DNA from 4 places in the Bacillus sp. GM2 genome. Region 1 is predicted to be linked to each of the others. Evidence: predicted binding sites of a transcription regulator. Region 1 holds the regulator's gene; each other region holds the start of a gene.
What was found. The regulator Rex, encoded in region 1, represses fermentation and respiration genes when NADH is low (regulators of the CRP and FNR family bind a similar motif). The targets are predictions, from matches to a motif close to TTGTGAAATATTTCACAA.
Positions count from the first base shown of each region.

Region 2: the regulator Rex is predicted to act here: its motif matches at 3,325-3,342, upstream of ACVC9U_RS09055 (YwiC-like family protein).
Region 3: the regulator Rex is predicted to act here: its motif matches at 3,029-3,046, upstream of ACVC9U_RS09045 (nitrate/nitrite transporter).
Region 4: the regulator Rex is predicted to act here: its motif matches at 1,653-1,670, upstream of yumC (ferredoxin--NADP reductase 2).

Region 1 is NZ_JBRKSZ010000008.1:306,056-310,723, forward strand. It holds gene groL (chaperonin GroEL) at 1-476, opposite strand, end outside; gene groES (co-chaperone GroES) at 521-805, opposite strand; gene ACVC9U_RS16315 (CPBP family intramembrane glutamic endopeptidase) at 1,031-1,765, shown strand; gene ACVC9U_RS16320 (YdiK family protein) at 1,765-1,956, shown strand; gene tatC (twin-arginine translocase subunit TatC) at 2,001-2,768, opposite strand; gene ACVC9U_RS16330 (twin-arginine translocase TatA/TatE family subunit) at 2,786-2,959, opposite strand; gene ACVC9U_RS16335 (redox-sensing transcriptional repressor Rex) at 2,998-3,642, opposite strand; gene moaC (cyclic pyranopterin monophosphate synthase MoaC) at 3,646-4,152, opposite strand; gene ACVC9U_RS16345 (ABC-F family ATP-binding cassette domain-containing protein) at 4,299-4,668, shown strand, end outside.
Region 2 is NZ_JBRKSZ010000007.1:1,597,164-1,601,831, reverse strand. It holds gene ACVC9U_RS09075 (DUF438 domain-containing protein) at 16-1,257, opposite strand; gene ACVC9U_RS09070 (DUF1858 domain-containing protein) at 1,254-1,496, opposite strand; gene ACVC9U_RS09065 (TIGR04053 family radical SAM/SPASM domain-containing protein) at 1,585-2,688, opposite strand; gene ACVC9U_RS09060 (cyclic nucleotide-binding domain-containing protein) at 2,801-3,268, opposite strand; gene ACVC9U_RS09055 (YwiC-like family protein) at 3,418-4,140, shown strand; gene ACVC9U_RS09050 (Crp/Fnr family transcriptional regulator) at 4,186-4,668, opposite strand, start outside.
Region 3 is NZ_JBRKSZ010000007.1:1,592,478-1,597,145, forward strand. It holds gene ACVC9U_RS09030 (nitric-oxide reductase large subunit) at 1-1,797, opposite strand, end outside; gene ACVC9U_RS09035 (Crp/Fnr family transcriptional regulator) at 1,953-2,621, opposite strand; gene ACVC9U_RS09040 (DUF2164 domain-containing protein) at 2,665-2,904, opposite strand; gene ACVC9U_RS09045 (nitrate/nitrite transporter) at 3,125-4,309, shown strand; gene ACVC9U_RS09050 (Crp/Fnr family transcriptional regulator) at 4,456-4,668, shown strand, end outside.
Region 4 is NZ_JBRKSZ010000007.1:297,934-302,601, reverse strand. It holds gene ACVC9U_RS02440 (YuiA family protein) at 22-150, opposite strand; gene ACVC9U_RS02435 (NAD(P)/FAD-dependent oxidoreductase) at 341-1,558, opposite strand; gene yumC (ferredoxin--NADP reductase 2) at 1,916-2,914, shown strand; gene ACVC9U_RS02425 (hypothetical protein) at 2,949-3,149, opposite strand; gene ACVC9U_RS02420 (cold-shock protein) at 3,292-3,516, shown strand; gene ACVC9U_RS02415 (GNAT family N-acetyltransferase) at 3,621-4,100, opposite strand; partial or broken gene ACVC9U_RS02410 (iron-sulfur cluster assembly accessory protein) at 4,203-4,295, opposite strand; gene ACVC9U_RS02405 (hypothetical protein) at 4,494-4,668, opposite strand, start outside.

The DNA of each region.
Region 1 (4,668 bases):
AGGCTTCCGACTTCTTCGTCAGCAGCGGAGATTGAAGCAACTTGTGCGATTGATTCTTTGCCTTCGATTGGTTTGGAGATTTCTTTCAGGCTTTCAACCGCTACAGCCACAGCCTGCTCGATACCTTTGCGCACGCCTACAGGGTTAGCGCCGGCAGTTACGTTTTTAAGACCTTCGCGAATCATCGCTTGAGCTAGAACTGTCGCTGTTGTTGTACCGTCACCGGCAACATCGTTTGTTTTGCTCGCAACTTCAGCAACAAGCTTTGCGCCCATGTTTTCGAACGCGTCTTCAAGCTCGATTTCTTTCGCTATGGTAACACCGTCGTTTGTGATTAATGGAGAACCGAATTTTTTCTCAAGAACGACGTTGCGTCCTTTAGGTCCCAAAGTTACCTTTACAGCATCAGCCAATGCATCTACACCGCGCAGCATTGAACGGCGGGCTTCTTCGCTAAACTTAATATCTTTTGCCATGTTATTCGAACCTCCTATATAATTGTCTCGTTTTTATTTATGACTTAGCCGATAACAGCTAAAATGTCGCTTTCACGCAAGATTAAGTAGTCAGTACCTTCATATTTCACTTCGGTACCTGCATATTTTGAGAAGATGATGCGGTCGCCTGTTTTAACTTCTAATGCAACGCGCTCTCCGCTCTCTAACACACGGCCTGAACCGGCTGCAACCACTTTACCCTCTTGTGGTTTTTCTTTTGCGGAGTCAGGAAGTACGATTCCGCTGGCAGTTTTTTCTTCAGACTCAACGAGCTCAATGACAACGCGATCACCTAATGGCTTTAACAATGAAACAACCTCCTCAATATTTTCATATGTAATTTTAGCACTCGCACTCGGTGAGTGCTAACACAATTCTTATAATAAAGAATCTCCCAGGCAATTTCAAGTGATAAGGTCAAATTTTTTTGCGCTTACATTTCTCCGCATGTCCTTATCATCCTATAATTTAAAAAGAGTGTGTTACAATAAACATAGTCTGAATTAGATTTTTAGAAAAGGAGTACATAAAGCTTGAGAAAACAATACTGGTTTATTATATTGGCATACGTTCTCATGCAATTGTCGGCCGCCGTCGGCTTGCCTCTTCTTTACTTTTTGGGAGTGGGCAAAGGACAGCCAAAGGCTGAAGCCCAGCTTACATTGACAGGCGTCTGGTCTGTCATCGCGTTTACCCTCTGTCTCGTTATCGTGCTGCTGATTTTGCGGACGGTGCCGAAGACGACGCTTCGCAACCGGCCGAAAGCATCGGTTGGAGCATCAATCGGATGGGCGGTAGCCGGTGTTTTTCTCGCTTTGTTTTCGCAGTCAATTGCCGCTTCGATCGAAATGTACTTGTTCGGGGTCACCCCGGAATCGGAAAATACGCAGCGGATCATGGAAATCATCACCGCATTGCCGCTGATGGTGTTTGTCTCTTCTGTATTTGGTCCGATTCTTGAAGAAATCATTTTCAGAAAGATCATTTTCGGTGCAATCTATGAGAAAACGAATTTTTTCATTGCCGCTTTGTTCAGTTCGGTGCTCTTCTCGGTCGTCCATTTGGATTTCAGCCATCTGCTCATTTATACAGCAATGGGATTCACATTCGCCTTTTTATATGTCAGAACCAACCGGATTATCGTGCCTATTTTCGCCCATGTCGCCATGAATACGCTCGTCGTCTTACTGCAGACGTTCCGGGAGCCTATTGAAGAATATTTGAAACACGCCGAGAAAATGCAAATGATTATTGGAGGATTTCTATGATGAGAAGCCCTAAATTCTGGGGAGCGATTTATTTATTAACGGGTGTGCTGTTTACATATCTGGCGGCAACCTCGCCCGGAAGCATGTGGTCTTTTTACACGATCCTGCTGATGCTTTTCGCAGCCTATAATATCAGCATTTCCTTTAAAATGTTCGCCCTGGCCGGCAAGATGAAGCGAAAAGATCAATAGCCTTTTTTGTGAAGGAAAAGAGCCATTCTGAAAAAGAATGGCTCTTATTTTGTATGGTCGTTCAAAAACGCTTGATTTTCCTCTTGAATCATTGTTTTTTGCGCCTGCCTGTAGGATATTCTTGAAATCACGATACTGATTTCATAAAGAATGAGCAATGGCACTGAGACCATTAAATGCGACAAAAGCTCAGGCGGTGTAATGAGGGCCGCGATGACGAACAACACAAAATATGCGTATTTTCTGATTTTCGCCAAAAACATCGGCGTCACGAGGCCGAGCCTTGTGATAAACATGATGACCACAGGCATCTGAAACAATAAGCCAAAAGGAAGCGTCAACTGAAGCAGAAACTGAAAATATTCGTGTATTCCGATGACCTGGTTGACATTCAGATCATCTGAGACTCTCGTCATAAAGTCCACGACAAACGGAAATAAAATAAAGTAAGAAAAGGCAATGCCGCCTAAAAAAAGAATAATCGATATCGGAATATAGCTGAGCGTCACTTTTCGTTCCTTTTCATACAGCCCCGGGCTGATGAAAGCCCACAGCTGGTATAAAACAAGCGGCGAAGTCAAGACGGCGCCGATGATGAAAGCGAACTGCACGTACACAAATAAAGGATCGGTCAGCTTGAACGCGTTGAGCGTCAGCAGCTTCGCTTCATCCGTCTGCTGCAGATAGATAATCAGCGGCTTTGCCAATAAAAAGCCTGCCACAACAAATAAAACAAAAAAGAAAAAAGTGATCACAAGCCGTCTGCGTAGTTCTGTGATATGTTCTATCAGCGACATTTCTCTTTCCTTCATAAATATGTCATCCTATCCTACTGATCTTCTTTCTTTTTATCGGAATCGTCGTCAGCCAAACCTTTTGTCGCATTCTTAAACTCCCTCAGCGTGTTTCCCGCTGCTCTTCCCAGCTCGGGAAGTTTTTTCGGGCCGAATATCAGAAGCGCCACCACGACAATTAAAATAAAGCTTCCAGGACCGATTGGCATAAAGCCTGCCCCCTTTCCTTTATTTTTCGTTTTCCGTTTTACTTTTCCTGCATTGAATAATGTTTCATGAAATACACCAGCGACTGAAGTTCAACCGCCAAATCTATATGATGAATGCGAATGTGTTCCGGCACATTCAAGCGGGCCGGCGTGAAATTAAGAATGCCTTTAATGCCAAGCTCCACCAGCCTGTCTGTAATCGACTGTGCGGCTTGAGCCGGTACCGTCAAAATGGCGACGGGGATATCATCCGTCATATGCTCTTCAAGTCTATTCAGATCATAGACGGGAACACCGCCGACCTCGGTTCCGATTTTTTCCTCATTGATGTCAAACGCCATGGCGATTTTTGTATTATTATTTTTGATAAAATTGTAATGGAGAAAGGCTGTCCCCAAATTCCCCACGCCAATGAGCGTTACGTTCGTCATTTCATCCTGATCAAGCGTCTTTCTGAAAAAGGACAGCAAATAATTGACATTGTAGCCGTATCCTTTTTTTCCGAGCGCGCCGAAGTACGAGAAGTCCCTGCGGATGGTCGCAGAATCGACTTTGACGGCATCGCTCAGCTCAGCGGAAGATACACGCTGTTTTCCGGATGCATGAAGGTTTTTTAAAAAACGATAATATAATGGCAACCGTTTCGCTGTCGCTTGCGGAATTTTTGAATGATCCATGTTCATAAACTAATCCTCCATGTCTACATCAGCTTTTTCCCTTTTATAGTCACCGTTTTTCCCGCCTGTCTTTTCGAGAAGAAAGGTCGGTCCTATCACCATTCCCTTATCCGCCGCTTTGCACATGTCATATACGGTCAGCGCACATACGGAGGCCGAAGTTAACGCTTCCATTTCCACACCTGTGCTCCCTTTGGTCTTCACTTTAGATTGAATATGCAGGATGCTCTTCTGTTCTTTCTCCTCCCAGCGAAAGGCGATGTCGACTCCTTTCAGAGCGATCGGATGGCACATCGGGATGATGGCGGATGTCTGTTTTGCGGCCATGATTCCGGCCACTTGCGCCACCGACAATACATCGCCTTTTCCGATTTCCCGGTTTTTGATTTTTTCATGTACTGTTCGATTCATAGACACGCTTGAAACAGCCGCAGCTGTGCGTACTGAAGCTTCCTTTTCGCTTATATCAACCATCTTGGCTCTGCCTTGTTCATTAAAATGTGTAAACTCATTCATGTTCTGAACTCTCCTTATAACGATCATACACTATTTTTTTCATTCTGTCTTTTTCTTTGGCTAAAATCTTCCAGACTTCACTTAATTGTTTGCTGACTGCGCAGTGATAGGCTACACTTAAAATAGCAGACAAGAGGTGAAAGATCATGATGATTTTACAAGTGAACCAACTTTCAAAATCGTTTGGAGCCGATACGATTTTAACGAATATAAAACTCGAAGTCAGATCTCGGGACCGGATTGCGATCGTCGGACGCAACGGCGCCGGAAAATCGACTCTTCTAAAGATTATCGCAGGAAAACTTTCATATGAAAAGGGGGACATCATCAAGCCGAAAGATTTGACGATGGGCTACCTTGACCAGCACTCCGGCCTCGATTCCAAGCTGACGCTCAAAGAGGAATTGCTGTCGGTATTTGATTTTCTGAAAAAAATGGAAAAAGAAATGCGCGCGATCGAGGAAAAGATGGCGCAGGCCGGACCGGACATGCTTGAATCATTGATGAAGACGTATG
Region 2 (4,668 bases), on a different contig from region 1:
GGGCTGTCGAATGGGTCAATCGCTCGTGTTCAAAATTCTCTTTTCCCCGGTAATCTCTTGAATCGGGGCGATGTTCTGGGTGAATTCCAAAGTTCCGATATAGCGGCCGTTTTCATCGCGTACGGCAAAATAGCGGATGAACACGTATTTGTCTTTAAATTTGATCCAAAAGTCTTCAACGTCTTTTTTGCCTGATTTAAAGTCGTCAAGAAGTTTGTTGACGATATGGACGCTTGCCGGCGGATGGCAGTTTTGGACGGTCCGGCCGATTACGGCTTTTGTCCTTGCGAAAATCCGTTCCTTTCCGTGTGAAAAATAGCGGACCACATCGTTTTCATCGATGAAGGTGATATCGACCGGAAGATGGTTCATCATGTGCTCAAGCTGGGCCACGGACAGAATACCAGTAGGGAGCCTGACATATCCGTCAGCCGCCTCTTCTGTTGTTTTGAGCTGATGGCGTTCAGGCTTCCACACCGTTTCCGGAGCAGTCAGGCAATATCCGATCTCGTCGCTTTCAGCCGCGATTTTCAGCCATTCGTCTTCTGTCAGCGTTCTGAGCGCCATCGGCAAGAGGATATTTTCTTCTTTATAAATCATTTCCGTGCCTTCTTGAATGATAAACGTTAGCTCGCGGATGACTTCATCTTTTTTGTCCGGCGTATACTCTTCCAACAAACGCTTCACTTCTTTGATGCTCTTGCGGATAAAATCATCGACAGCCCACATCACTTGGCTGGGCCCAGTAATTCCATACTTTTCTAAATAGGGGAAGAGAAGATTTTCTTTTCTGCTGTAATGTTTGTCGACGTCAGCTAGCAAATTTAAGTCTGCGAGCAGTTTGAGAATGTTGTCGCGATGATCTTCTTTTTCAAAGCGTTCCAAATGAAGCTGCATTTTAAAGTTCAAAAGGAGGTCGATTTCTTTATTTTCTTTCATAAATGTATGAACGGGATGGCCAGGCTGCTTGTCGGCGTCCGCGCGGTGAATGTCTTCAATCGATCCTTTAAACACAGCGGCGTGAACGGAGCAGAGCTCTTGGATCTCTTCAGGTGTAATGCCTTCTTCCTTCATCAACGCCTGTTCCAGCTGGGCGATTTCTTCGGCATTGACTGAGCCGAATGCCTTTTCGAACCGTTTTTTGACGTCGGCAAGCGGCTTTCCTTTATGAAGGTCGATGATGATCTCCTTCAGAAGCTGCTTTTTTTCCTCAGGCAGACCTTGCTGCGTTTCCCGATTGTTAATGATTTCGCTCATTGTTTTTCTCCTTTCCAAACGGGGTCAAATCCGTGTGCTTTCAATATGTCTAAGACATGGTTCCATTCGATTTGCATCATTCGCGCGCCTTTTGGAATCGTCATGATGCGCCCGGCTGTTTCCAGCATGCCGGGCTTTGTAATATTTTGAAACCCGGCATCCTTCATCACGGCTTTTAGTTCAGGATGCAATGTGCAAAGTTTGTAAACGGAATCGTCCAAATCAATTTTTTTATGCAAGGGATCACATCCTTTGATAGTGATGATCATTCTCATCTATACCGTAATACAAGGAAGCTGAAAAAAATGTGACGTACATCACATTTTTTTAGCGCAAAGCCTTCGGAATATAAATGCAGCTCGGATCGCTTTCTAGGTAATCGCCTGTCAGAGCATAAGCACGCGAGCGCGAACCGCCGCACACATGACGGAATTCACAGACGCCGCATTTCCCTTTAAATCCGTCCGGATTTCGAAGATCCTTAAAGATCGGTGATTCGCGGTAAATCTCAGCCAGCGGCTGTTCGCGGATGTTTCCGGCTTTAACCGGCAGGAGTCCGCTTGGATATACATCACCGATATGGGAGATAAACATGAACCCGTTGCCATCGTTCACACCTTTCGGAGCCCGGCCCAATCCGCCGATGGCATCCATTTTTCCTTTCTGCAATGCGTGTTCATAGCGGATTTTCATGTTGGGGTTTTTCGCTTCCCGCATTTTTTGTTGAATAACGACCCGTCGGTAGTGCTGGGCTGCTGTCGTTTTGATGTCAAAAGGCGCTTCTTTTGCCAAACGGCTGAGCCAAAGAAAGACTTTTTCATGGTCCACCGGCGAAATCATATCTTTCCGCTTCGCGCGGCCTGTCGGGACGAGAAAAAATACACTCCATAATACACAGTTCAATTCTTCGATCAGCTTTGCCATTTCATCCAGGTAATCGATGTTATAAGCGGATATAACGGTATTAATCTGCAGAGGCAGATGGCATTCATGAATGTAGCGTATGGCCTTCATGGTCAGGTCAAAGGAACCGTCCGTTCCTCGAAAATGATCATGAATCTCTCGGGTTGGGCCGTCCAAGCTGAACGCCCATCGGGATAAGCCGATTTCTTTTGCTGATTGAATCGCTTCTCTTGTAACATTCGGCGTGGCACTCGGGGTCATAGAGACGCGAACCCCTTTTTGGACGGCATACTCAATAATGGCGAATACGTCGTCTCTCATTAAAGGGTCACCCCCTGTCAGCACGAGGAGGGGATTGTCCATCGCATGAATTTGATCAATTAAATCTTTTCCCTCTTTCAGGGTGAGCTCCCGCAGATCGCGTTTATTTTGAGCCGATGCCCGGCAATGAAGGCACTTGAGCTCGCACGCTCTTGTCAGCTCCCAAATGACGATAAACGGAGACTTGTCGAAATCGCAATGTATCATCTTTCATCTGTCCTTTCGTTTGCATTCATGTGTATCGTAGCGGAAATGAAAAAGAAAAAAAGTTAAGTAGATCACATTTAGAAAAGGAAGGGAAAGAAGGGGGAGGCCCTTCTCACGCGTCGTCTTCTGCGGAGGAGTTGAGGTAACGCAAAAAAAGCTGGTAGGAAAAATACAAATTCTGCTGAAGCAGCATGAGAAAGTTCGTCTGTAATTGGCGGTTATAAGTCATCATTTTTTTGAAAGTATGAAATGGAATTTCAAGTACGGCGGTTTCTGCGGCAGTGTTGACTGAAATAAACGGAGATACGAAAGGTTCGCCTTTTTGATCAATAGGGAAAACATCGCCTTTTTCCCACTCGGCGATCGTTCGGGATTCTTCTGGAAGTCTTCTGTCAGAAAAATGAACTTCCCCTTTTAAAACAAAATAGACGGATTGCGAATGAAGGAACGATCGCGAATGCTGAGATGGCTGGATATCGATCACCTTCCCGTTTTTCAGCAGCCTTTTGATGATCGGAAGGGGTACCCCGAGAAACATAGGAAGATTTTTCAGAAACAATAAGTAGTCAAACCGGTCCATGGTATATCCTCCTTCTATATATTAGCATTTAGTATAAAGCGCCGGGCTGGAGGGCGCAGTGATTTATTTCACACGCCTGTATGCAAAATGTCACTGTGTAAAAAAGACGAAACTTTTATAATGTAATAGAAAAGAAGGGAGGATGCTTGATGAAAGTGTTCATACCGAAGCAGCACGGCGCCTGGGCGATGCTTGTCATCCCGTTTGTTCTCGGCATGTTCGCCGGGGGCGCGGATGTAAAGCATATTCCGCTGTTCTGCGGATGGCTGTCTCTATATCTAGCGGCATTTCCGGCTACGATGATGGTGAAGAAGAAAAATATCGTTTACTATCAAAAATGGGTTCTCATCTACGGCATTCCGGCCATCGTTTTCCTGCTTATTTCGGTCTGGCTGGAGCCGCGGCTCGTTTTTCTAGGGCTGCCGCTGTTTCCGCTCTTTCTCATCAATCTTTATTATGCGAAAAGAAACAACGACAGGGCGCTTTTAAATGATATTGCTGCAATCCTTGTTTTCAGCGCGGGCGGGCTTGCAAGCTTCTGGATGGGAGCGGGGAAGCTTGATGGTGAAGCATTGTTTGTTTTTATCCAGTCCGCTTTGTTTTTCACAGGGAGCGCCTTTTATGTCAAGTCGATGATCCGCGAAAAGAAAAACAATCGGTTTAAACTTTATTCATGGGGATACCACGTATTCCTGCCGTTCATCTCGCTGGCCGCGGGGGCAGGATGGGCCGTGCTTGGTGTAGTGCCGAGCAGTTTCAGAGCGTGGTTTTTACATGGAAAGAAACTGTCGATTAAGACAATCGGAATCTCAGAGCTGGTGAATGCCTGTTTCTTTATGGCCGTGTTGATCGTTTTTCTGCTGCAAACGTAAAAAACAAGGACACTGTGCTTCATGTCCTTGTTTGTTTTCGTTTTTTCAGTCGATATTGCAGATGTCGAGCGGGCAGTTTTCACAGTCGATTTCGCGTTTTAAATAGTTGAGCTGATGAATGACGATTTTTCCCGAGTCCTCAATTGAAATGACACCGTTCTTCCGGAGGTCGCTCAGCATGCGGTTGATGCTCTCCCTTGCGGCGGCACAGAATTTCGCCAGATCCTGGTTCGTCAGCACAATATTGATGAGAATCCCGTCGCTTCTTGTGATGCCGTAGCTGTTTGCGAGACGGATCAAGGTGGAGTAGAGCGCGCCTTTTTTACCATTCAGCAAAAGGTCGCGGATTTTCGATTGAATCTTTCGCAAATGCGTGCTCATCCATTTCATAAACTCAAACGTCAGTGCACCGTTTTGTATGAGTTCTTTTTCAAGCTTATCTTTATTGATGACCAACACTTCGCCATCAGAGAGGATCTTTGCGCTCAGCATATATTTCGCATCTTCTGTAAAAAGCGTAAGCTCCCC
Region 3 (4,668 bases), on a different contig from region 1:
GCCGTCTTTCATCATCTTGTATTGTTCATAAGCTTCCAATACAAGCAGGGTAAGAGGAATCACTTCCAGGCATGAGAAGACGGAACCAAGGCCGATCCAAACTTCGGAAGAACCGTTGTAATAGTAATGATGTCCGATCCCGATGACACCGCTCCCCAGCAGGATCGTCAGTTGAAAATAAAGCGTTCTGACGGTCGATTTTTTCGTAACCAGGTTCATTTGCACGAGCAAAAAGCCGATGACCACGACGGCAAAGACTTCAAAAATCCCTTCCACCCAAAGATGGATAATCCACCACCGCCAAAAATCCGACATTGTAATATTTGTGCCGGGATTAAAGAAAAAGGCTGCACCGTAAAACAGCGGAATGGCGATCGAAGAATAAAACAGCAGATGAATCAAACCGCCTTTATCAGATTCCCGCTTGAGGCCGCTCTTAATGCCTCTGAAAACGATAAACAGCCATATCAGCATGCCGAGTGCGAGAATGACCTGCCAGAAGCGGCCGAGTTCAATATATTCCATTCCTTGGTGGCCGAATAAGAACCAGTTATTTCCTAAAAGGCCTTTCGCTCCGAGCCATTCGCCGGCCATGCTTCCGCCGACAAGGACGATCAGCGCCCAAAACAGAATATCGACAAGCAGCCCCTGCCTTTTCGGCTCGCGGCCTCCGACAAGCGGCGCTGCATAAATGCCCATACCGAGCCATGAAGTCGCAATCCAGAAGATCGCCAGCTGGAGGTGAAATCCCTTAGATATGCTGAATGGCAACATATCCCTGATCCAATCGATCCCAAAAAAGCTGTCCGGCTCAATATAATAGTGGGCAAGCAAAGCTCCGAACATAGCCTGAACAAAAAACAGCAGCGACACAACGGCGAAATATTTTCCGGTTTTAACCTGTGATGCCGTAAGCGGCTGTTTATCCAGATCAAATACCGGAAACGCCCCTTCCTGATAAGCCTCTTTCATTCCAAGCTTGTAACGGTAAAACACGAATAGAATAATGCCGACAAATAAAATAAGGATGGTGACGCTTGCGCCGCTCCACCAAACGGCGGCAAATGACATCGTGTTTCCGGCATCTTCATCATACGGCCAGTTGTTCGTGTACGTAATGTCGTCGCCAGGCCTTAATGTACTGGAAAGCCATGCCGTCCAGAAGATAAAATCGGAGATCTGCGTGATTTGGTCTTCGCTGTCAACCCACGCTCTGTCGCGTTTAGGCATGTGGCTTTCTTTAATTAAACCGGGCTCAAGCCCCCAGCCGTCTCCTTTTGTAAAGACATTGCGGTAATGATCACGCACTTGCTGCAATCCATAAACCTGCGCATCTGTCAGCTTCAATGTATCTGACGCGCGATTATAACGGTTTTTTCTCATTTCGCGGATGACTTGATTCCGGATGGTGGACTGCTTTTCATCTGAAAGTTGTTTAAAGCGCTTGCCGTATCGTGCCTCCGCCTTAAAATCCTGCATCCCTTCCGTATAGATTTTCAGGGCTTCGGCCGTGTAATCAGGCCCCATGTAAGATCCGTGCCCCAAAATCGTGCCATAATCCATCAGCGCGTATTTTTGAAATACGGCCTGACCGCCTGAAATGGACGATTTGGTCATGAGCACCTCTCCGTTTGGCCCGGACACTTCAACTGGTCTTGGTGCAAGTCCTTTGAAGATCCAATAGCCTCCCAAAAGCAGCACCGAAAAACTAACGATTAAAGTAAAGACGAGAACAGATTTCAAAAAACCGTTTTTTGATGCTTTTTTAACGGGCACCGTCTTTCTTTGAACTTCCATTGCGGTTCACTCCTTTTTTGATTTTGCATGTCCTAAGATACTGGATATGCAGCACACCGGTTGTGAACCAGATCACTTAAATAATGGCGGATTTGTGAACAAAATAAAAACAGGCTTTCCATCTGTTGTTCAATGGAAAGCCTTCATCTTATCCTTCAATTGCAGCCGTTCAGCCAGTCTGTATCATGTATGAAAATTCCGCTCCTGTCAGCTGTCAGCAGATTTTTCTTTTTCATTTCATTTAATGTACGGTTAATCGTTTCCCTTGACGTTCCGACCATGTTCGCAAAATCCTGATTGGTAATGGGCAGGCTGATGTAGACCCCTTTTTCTTGAGGAATGCCATGTTCTGCAGCGAGCTTCATTAATACATGCGTCAAGCGGTGCTGGACATCTTTTGAAATAAAACCCTGGATCCGCTCTTGCAAATCGAGAATCTTTTTCCCCATGATTTGCATCACTTTTATTGTCATTTCCGGATATTTCATCAAAAGTTCATTAAAATCAGCGATGCGGATTACGATCAACTCGGTTTCCTGAACGGCTTCGGCTGTTGCCGGGTATGGGGAGCGGTCAAAAAAGCCGACATGGGGGAACATATCCCCGCTTTGCAGAATCGAAATCACTTGCTCATTGCCGTCTTCATCGATTTTAAAAGCTTTAACAAGACCGGATTTAATGAAGAATACCGCTTCCCTCTCTTCCCCTTCCATAAAAACAAACATTCTCGGCTGATAGGTGCGCTTGACCGCGATTTGCTCGATTTGTTTGAACTCTTCATCATTCAGCCCGCTGAAAATCATAAATTGCTTCAGAAACTCCATTGGTCTTTCAATCCCTTCGGTTTTGCTAAAGGAGAGCGCGTTGTCACAGGCGGCGCTCCAGCGCAAAGAGCTCTTCTTCAATCGCCGCTGCCTTCTCTTCCACGACTCTGCGGCTGTCCTTCAGCGCCTGATTATAAAAGTAAGGGCCCAGCTTTTCCTTTACGAATTCAAACATTTGAATCGCCGCGATGTCTCCAACCTCTTCTCCCCTTTCTTCAACATAAAAGCGTTTGATTTCCTCGATAATCGCTTGTTTTTCTTCTTGCGTAAGCTTTATAAACATAAAAGCGGCACTCCTTTTTTTATTTTCATGATAAACGAAAAAGTCCGCAAATGAACCATTTATTTTTTACATCCGTTTACTATCCCTCACTTACCGATATTAAACACGAATCAAACGAATGACCGTGTGACGTAATTCACAATGTTTTTAAAAGACTTTTTGTAAGATAAACATGCTGATTGATTTATTCATTTTTCCCTTTGAAAGGAGCAAAAACGCAATGGTAAATCGTCAAAAAATACAATTACCGCTGCAGTCATTTAGTTTAGTCGCAGGATTTATGGTTTGGGTGTTGATTTCCTCTTTAATGCCCCACATTAAGCAGGACATCGCCCTGACAGACAGCGAGATATCCCTTGTCACGGCCATTCCGGTCATACTCGGCTCGCTTCTGAGGATTCCGCTGGGATACTACACAAACAGATTTGGTGCGAGAATCACGTTCATGATCAGCTTTGTGCTGCTTCTGTTCCCGATTTTTTGGATCAGCACAGCCGATTCGCTGTTCGACTTGATCCTTGGCGGATTCTTCCTCGGCATCGGCGGAGCGGTCTTTTCCATCGGGGTCACATCATTGCCGAAATACTACCCTAAAGAAAAACACGGGTTTGTCAATGGGATCTACGGCGCCGGGAACGTCGGTACAGCGATTACCACGTTTGCCGCTCCTGTCGTAGCAAAGACAGCCGGGTGGGAAAATACGGTGCGGATGTACATCGTGTTAGTCGCCGTATTCGCTTTATTGAACTTTATCCTTGGAGATCGAAAAGAAACAAAAGTGACGGTTTCTGTAACAGAGCAAATGAAGGCAGTCTACCGAAATCAGACATTATGGTTTTTAAGCTTGTTTTACTTCATTACATTCGGATCTTTCGTCGCGTTTACGATTTATCTTCCGAACTTTCTTGTTAATCACTTCGGGCTTGATCCCGTTGATTCAGGGCTTAGAACCGCCGGATTTATCGCTGTCGCCACTTTTCTGAGGCCTGTTGGCGGCTGGCTCGCGGACAAATTCAACCCGCTGAAGCTGTTGATGTATGTATTTGCCGGCTGTACCTTGTCAGGGATTTTATTGGCCTTTTCGCCCAGCCTCGGACTTTACGGATTTGGGGTATTAACCGTTGCCGTATGCGCCGGTCTTGGAAACGGGATCATCTTTAAGCTCGTGCCGCTTTATTTTTCAAATCAGGCCGGCATCGTCAATGGGATTGTATCAGCGATGGGCGGCTTGGGAGGATTCTTCCCGCCACTCATCCTGTCAAGCGTTTTTCAGGCAACCGGCCATTATGCGATCGGATTCATGGCGCTGTCAGAAGCAGCCCTTGCCAGCTTTGTGATCGTGGTCTGGATGTATTTTCAGGAAGTGAGCAAAACATCGACCAAAACGAAGACGAACCATTTATAAACCTTTCCTGCAAAAGGAGCCTTGAGCTGATGTGCTCAGGCTCTTTTTTGGGACTTTATTCATAAGTTCACAATATTGTTTATATTTAAAAGGTCACTCAGCCTTATTTAACGTTAAAATAAGAACTGCTAAAGGGGTGACGCTCAATGAATATTTCTGTTAGAAAATCAGACACAGATTTGCTCTCAGACGATCTGCATCACTTGCTGGAATCAATCAGTACACGACGAAAAATCAGGCAGGACACATTCCTTTTTCAAGAAGGGATGGATGCGGAGGAACTGTATCTTATTCAGTCGGGACTTGTCCAAATCGGCAAATTGACGTCCGATGGCAAAGAACTGACACTCAGAATGTGC
Region 4 (4,668 bases), on a different contig from region 1:
TCAATCATTGGAAAGCGGCGATCAGCGGTCTTTTCCCGTTCCCTTGCAGTTGCTGCACGTTTCCGAACCGCCAAGCAGAAGCTGAAAATAGCCTTTTCCCGAACAGAAAGTACAGGTTGATTCAAGGCGATGGGTTGACGTCGTCTTCATTAGATACACACCTTTTTTCTTAATTTTCTGATAATATATCATGAACATTGTCAATAATAAAGTCAGAAAATATAACAGATCATTTGATGTAAGCGCTTAAAAGCTAAGCTTTCTTCCTTTTTCTTTCGTTTTTGAAGTTTTTAACCCCGAATAAAAAGCCCGCAGCTTCCGCTGCAGGCTTCGATTCCGCTTAGAAAAATTTAAACTTGCCTTTTTTCAGAACAAGTCCCGGCCCGCCGATCAGGAACAGCGAGCGGTTGTCGATGATTTTTTTCATCATGGACGCCGTCGTTCCCGTCATCTTTCTCCCGAATGCGACGCCGATTGCATCATGTTCGCCGAGAGAAGCGACAGAGCCTTTATTATCGAATGAGAACGTTTCCGTTTCTTTGCCGTGAATCAGTGCGGCCAAATTGTTTGCGCACGTTTCGCCCTGCTGCATGGAAATCTGCGCAGTCGGCGGATAAGGCCTTTCGGTTTCTTCATTTATGATCAGCGAGCAGTCTCCGATAACAAATATATCATCATGGCCTTCAACGCGCAGATCAGGCTTTACCTTCACACGGCCGCGCATGTTTTCAAAGCCTGATTCTTCTATGATCGGGTTGCCGCGGACACCTGCGGCCCATACGACAGTGCCTGCTTTGATTTCTTCGGTCTGATTGTCTTTTCCACAGATGATTCCGTCAGGCGTGCATTCTTTCACAGCCGTGCCGATTTTGAATTCAACGCCTTTTCCTTCAAGGTAGTTGACCGCATAATCGACAAGCTCCGGATCAAAGCCCGGGAGAACGGACGGCGCGGCTTCCACGCATATTAAACGAACCTGCTGGCGATCGATATCGTATTCGCGGCACAGCTCAGGAATGCGGTTGCCCAATTCGCCCAAAAATTCAATGCCGGTAAAACCCGCTCCTCCGACAACGATCGTCAGGCGTTCCGGGCGCTTCTCGGCTTCTGTGTTATACGTCGCAAACTGATATTCAATGTGCTCGCGAAGCTGCCGGGACGAGTTGATGTTTGAAATGGAGAAAGCATACTCTTTCAATCCAGAAATTCCGAAAGTTTCAGGGACGGCCCCCAGCGCTACGACAAGATAGTCGTAACTAAGCTCGCCGGTTTCAAGGACGACTTTCTTTCCTTCTTTATCGATTTTCTTTACCGTATCCTGAACGAAATTGACACGGGATGTATTGATGACGTCTTTAATCTGATAGCGGCATCTGTCATGATGAAGCGTACCTGCGCTCGCTTCGTGCATCCAGGTTGTCTCATAATGATAATTGTGCTTGTTGACAAGCGTAACATCCGCTTCATTGACGCCGATTTTTTTAACAAGTCTCGTAACGGTCATTAATCCACCATAACCTGCACCTAATACTACTACTTTTGGCTTATTCAACGGAATCACATCCACCTTTTCTGTATTTTACTGCTAAGCCGGATTAAAAATAGCCTTTGGGTTATCTTCTGCCGGCTTCAGGCTTTTTATGAAAAAAAGTTTGTGAAACCCTTCACTTTAATTTACCGAACAACGGAATGTTTTTCGGCTGTGCGTCGAAAAATATTCACGAATCTTTAACAAAATGTTCACAACTACATCATAGCCGCTCGCTTTTGCTTTTTCAAGATTAAATATGCTCGGGCGGCAGACTTTAGATCAGACGGTAATATTTTCCGATCTTAAAAAAACAGACGCGCTCGTATTTATTTTATGTGATATGATATAATTAAGAACAATTTTCATTTAGGGGGCATTATTTTCATGCGTGAAGACTCAAAAGTATATGACATTACAATTATCGGGGGCGGCCCTGTCGGCTTGTTTACCGCATTTTACGGCGGAATGCGGCAAGCGAGCGTCAAAATTATCGAAAGCCTGCCGCAGCTAGGCGGTCAGCTGTCCGCTTTGTATCCCGAAAAATACATATACGATGTAGCCGGGTTCCCTAAAATCCGCGCTCAGGAGCTGGTCGACAATTTAAAAGAGCAAATGGCGAAATTTGATCAGACCGTTTGTCTGGAACAAGCCGTCGAAAGCGTTGAAAAACAAGCAGACGGCATTTTCAAGCTCGTCACCAACAAAGAAATCCATTATTCTAAAACGGTGATTATTACAGCCGGAAACGGAGCATTCCAGCCGAGAAAGCTCGAGCTTGAATCTGCGGCACAATACGAGAATGCAAACCTTCATTACTTTATAGATGATCTGAATCAATTTGCGGGCAAACGCGTTGCGGTGTTGGGCGGCGGCGACTCCGCCGTCGACTGGGCGCTCATGCTGGAACCGATCGCTAAAGAGGTGTCAATTATTCATCGCCGCGATAAATTCCGCGCACATGAACACAGCGTCGAAAACCTGCACAATTCAAAAGTCAATGTGCTGACACCGTTTGTTCCGACCGAACTGATCGGCGCCGAGCGGATTGAACAGATCGTCATCGAGGAAGTGAAAGGCGAGAGAAAAGAAATCATCGAAGTCGACGATGTGATCGTCAACTTCGGCTTTGTTTCATCTCTCGGACCAATCAAAAACTGGGGGCTTGAAATCGAGAAAAATTCGATCGTCGTCAAGTCCACAATGGAAACGAACATCGAGGGATTCTATGCAGCCGGTGACATCTGCACATACGAAGGAAAAGTCAAGCTGATTGCCAGCGGATTTGGAGAAGCACCGACCGCTGTCAATAATGCAAAAGCTTACATGGATCCTAAAGCGCGCGTGCAGCCGCTGCACTCTACAAGCATGTTTGAAAACAAATAAAAATGAAAAGGAGCCTGACACCGGCTCCTTTTCATTATATGATATTCAAATATGAGAAGATCGTTCCCAAAATCAGCACAATCGTTAAGATACCGACCACTCCCGCCGCAGTCAAGACAATCCGGTCCGTAATTTTCTGTGCTTTTGGAAGCGGTTTTTCGCAGCCGCATGCTTCACAGACTTTTGAATCGTAAGGCGTAAGCCCGCCGCAGCTTCTGCAGTTGATTTTTTCCATGGTTGAACCCCTTTTCTTTACTGGGCTTGGACTCTAAATAAACCTGTCCAGTATAGAATAACAAATTGACGAATAGAATGTCTTAAGATTCACAAAATATTCTTAAATGAACTCCAAAAAACCCTTGTTAGGAAGTGACGATATGTCTTACTACAACAATCGCAATCAAGAGCCTTTGCCAAAGGAAGATATCAGTACGTGGGAATGTACCGCTGAGGACTGCAACGGATGGATGAGAAAAAATTTCACGAGCAGCGATCGCCCTCTATGCCCTCTGTGCAACAAGGAAATGGTAAGCGGAAGCCGCTATATCACCTCAATCACCAACAACACGAGCAATCTCAACCGAATCTTTAACCAGAAATAAACACGATTGTTCCGGAAGCCCCGTTGCAAAAACCTTGCTCAGCACTTGAGCGGGGTGGCTGCATTGCTTCCTTCCGGCATTTCCCGAGCGAAGCGGAAAACAGATTATGTTAAATCTTTTACCAAAAGAATCTCATCCCGAATCGGTATGCCGTTATCAGCGGCAAAGGGAATTTCAGGCTTTACTTTTCTTGCTTCTTCAACTGCGTTTACATACAGCTCGGCCATTGTATAGCCTCTCTTTTGATAAAACATAAACGCCCGCATATTATCGTTCGTCGTGATCAGTTTAATCGATTGACACTGTTTTCGCTTTGCAGCACGTTCCACTTCGTTTAAAAGGAGTGAGCCGATCCCTTTGTTTTCGGCAATACTGTCCAAGGAGACGACTTCACATTCGTTTCCGGCGATGAAGTACGTAATCAGACCTTTTATATCACCTTTATCATCTGTCACAGCGAATCCTTCCAATTCATCGCAGCGGAATGTTCCGTGTGAATTGACCATGTCCGGACTTCCCCAATGCTTATGAAAAAACGCGGTAACGTCCGCTTTTGACAAGCCGAGCGTTGATACGAGTTTCATTTCTTTCCCCCCAGATCATAATAAAACGCCTTTTCGTCACGATGATGCATCGCAATGAAAGGCGTTTTTCTCATTCCATATCGTTGACCTGATGCCAATATGTCAGCACTCTTCAGGCTTCCCTGCATTCACTGCGGTTCTGAATGATGATCCGCAGCCGCATGAAGCGATGGCATTTGGATTATCGATGGTGAATTGTCGATATTCCCAAATGTAGACCAAACGGTAACTTATCGCTCACTGAACCGATTTTCATACTCGTTTATTTTTTCGTTCTTACGTATTTAACGCATCGTGCATTGTTAACGTTATTATAAACGGTTCAGGTAATTCGGACAAGCGTTTTATTTCGAAAAAAAAGCGCCCCATCCGATTAAGGACGGGGCAGACGATCTATTCAGTTTTTCCGAAGCCTTTGACGTAGGTTAATAGATACGACAGTGCGATCAGTATGCTGCCTTGATATAACGGATGAATGATATCGGAAACAATCTCCATCATTCTAACCGGCTTCGGTGTTTCTCCGTCAGCAACGAATTGATTCGCGTTAAGATACAGGGTACCTTCG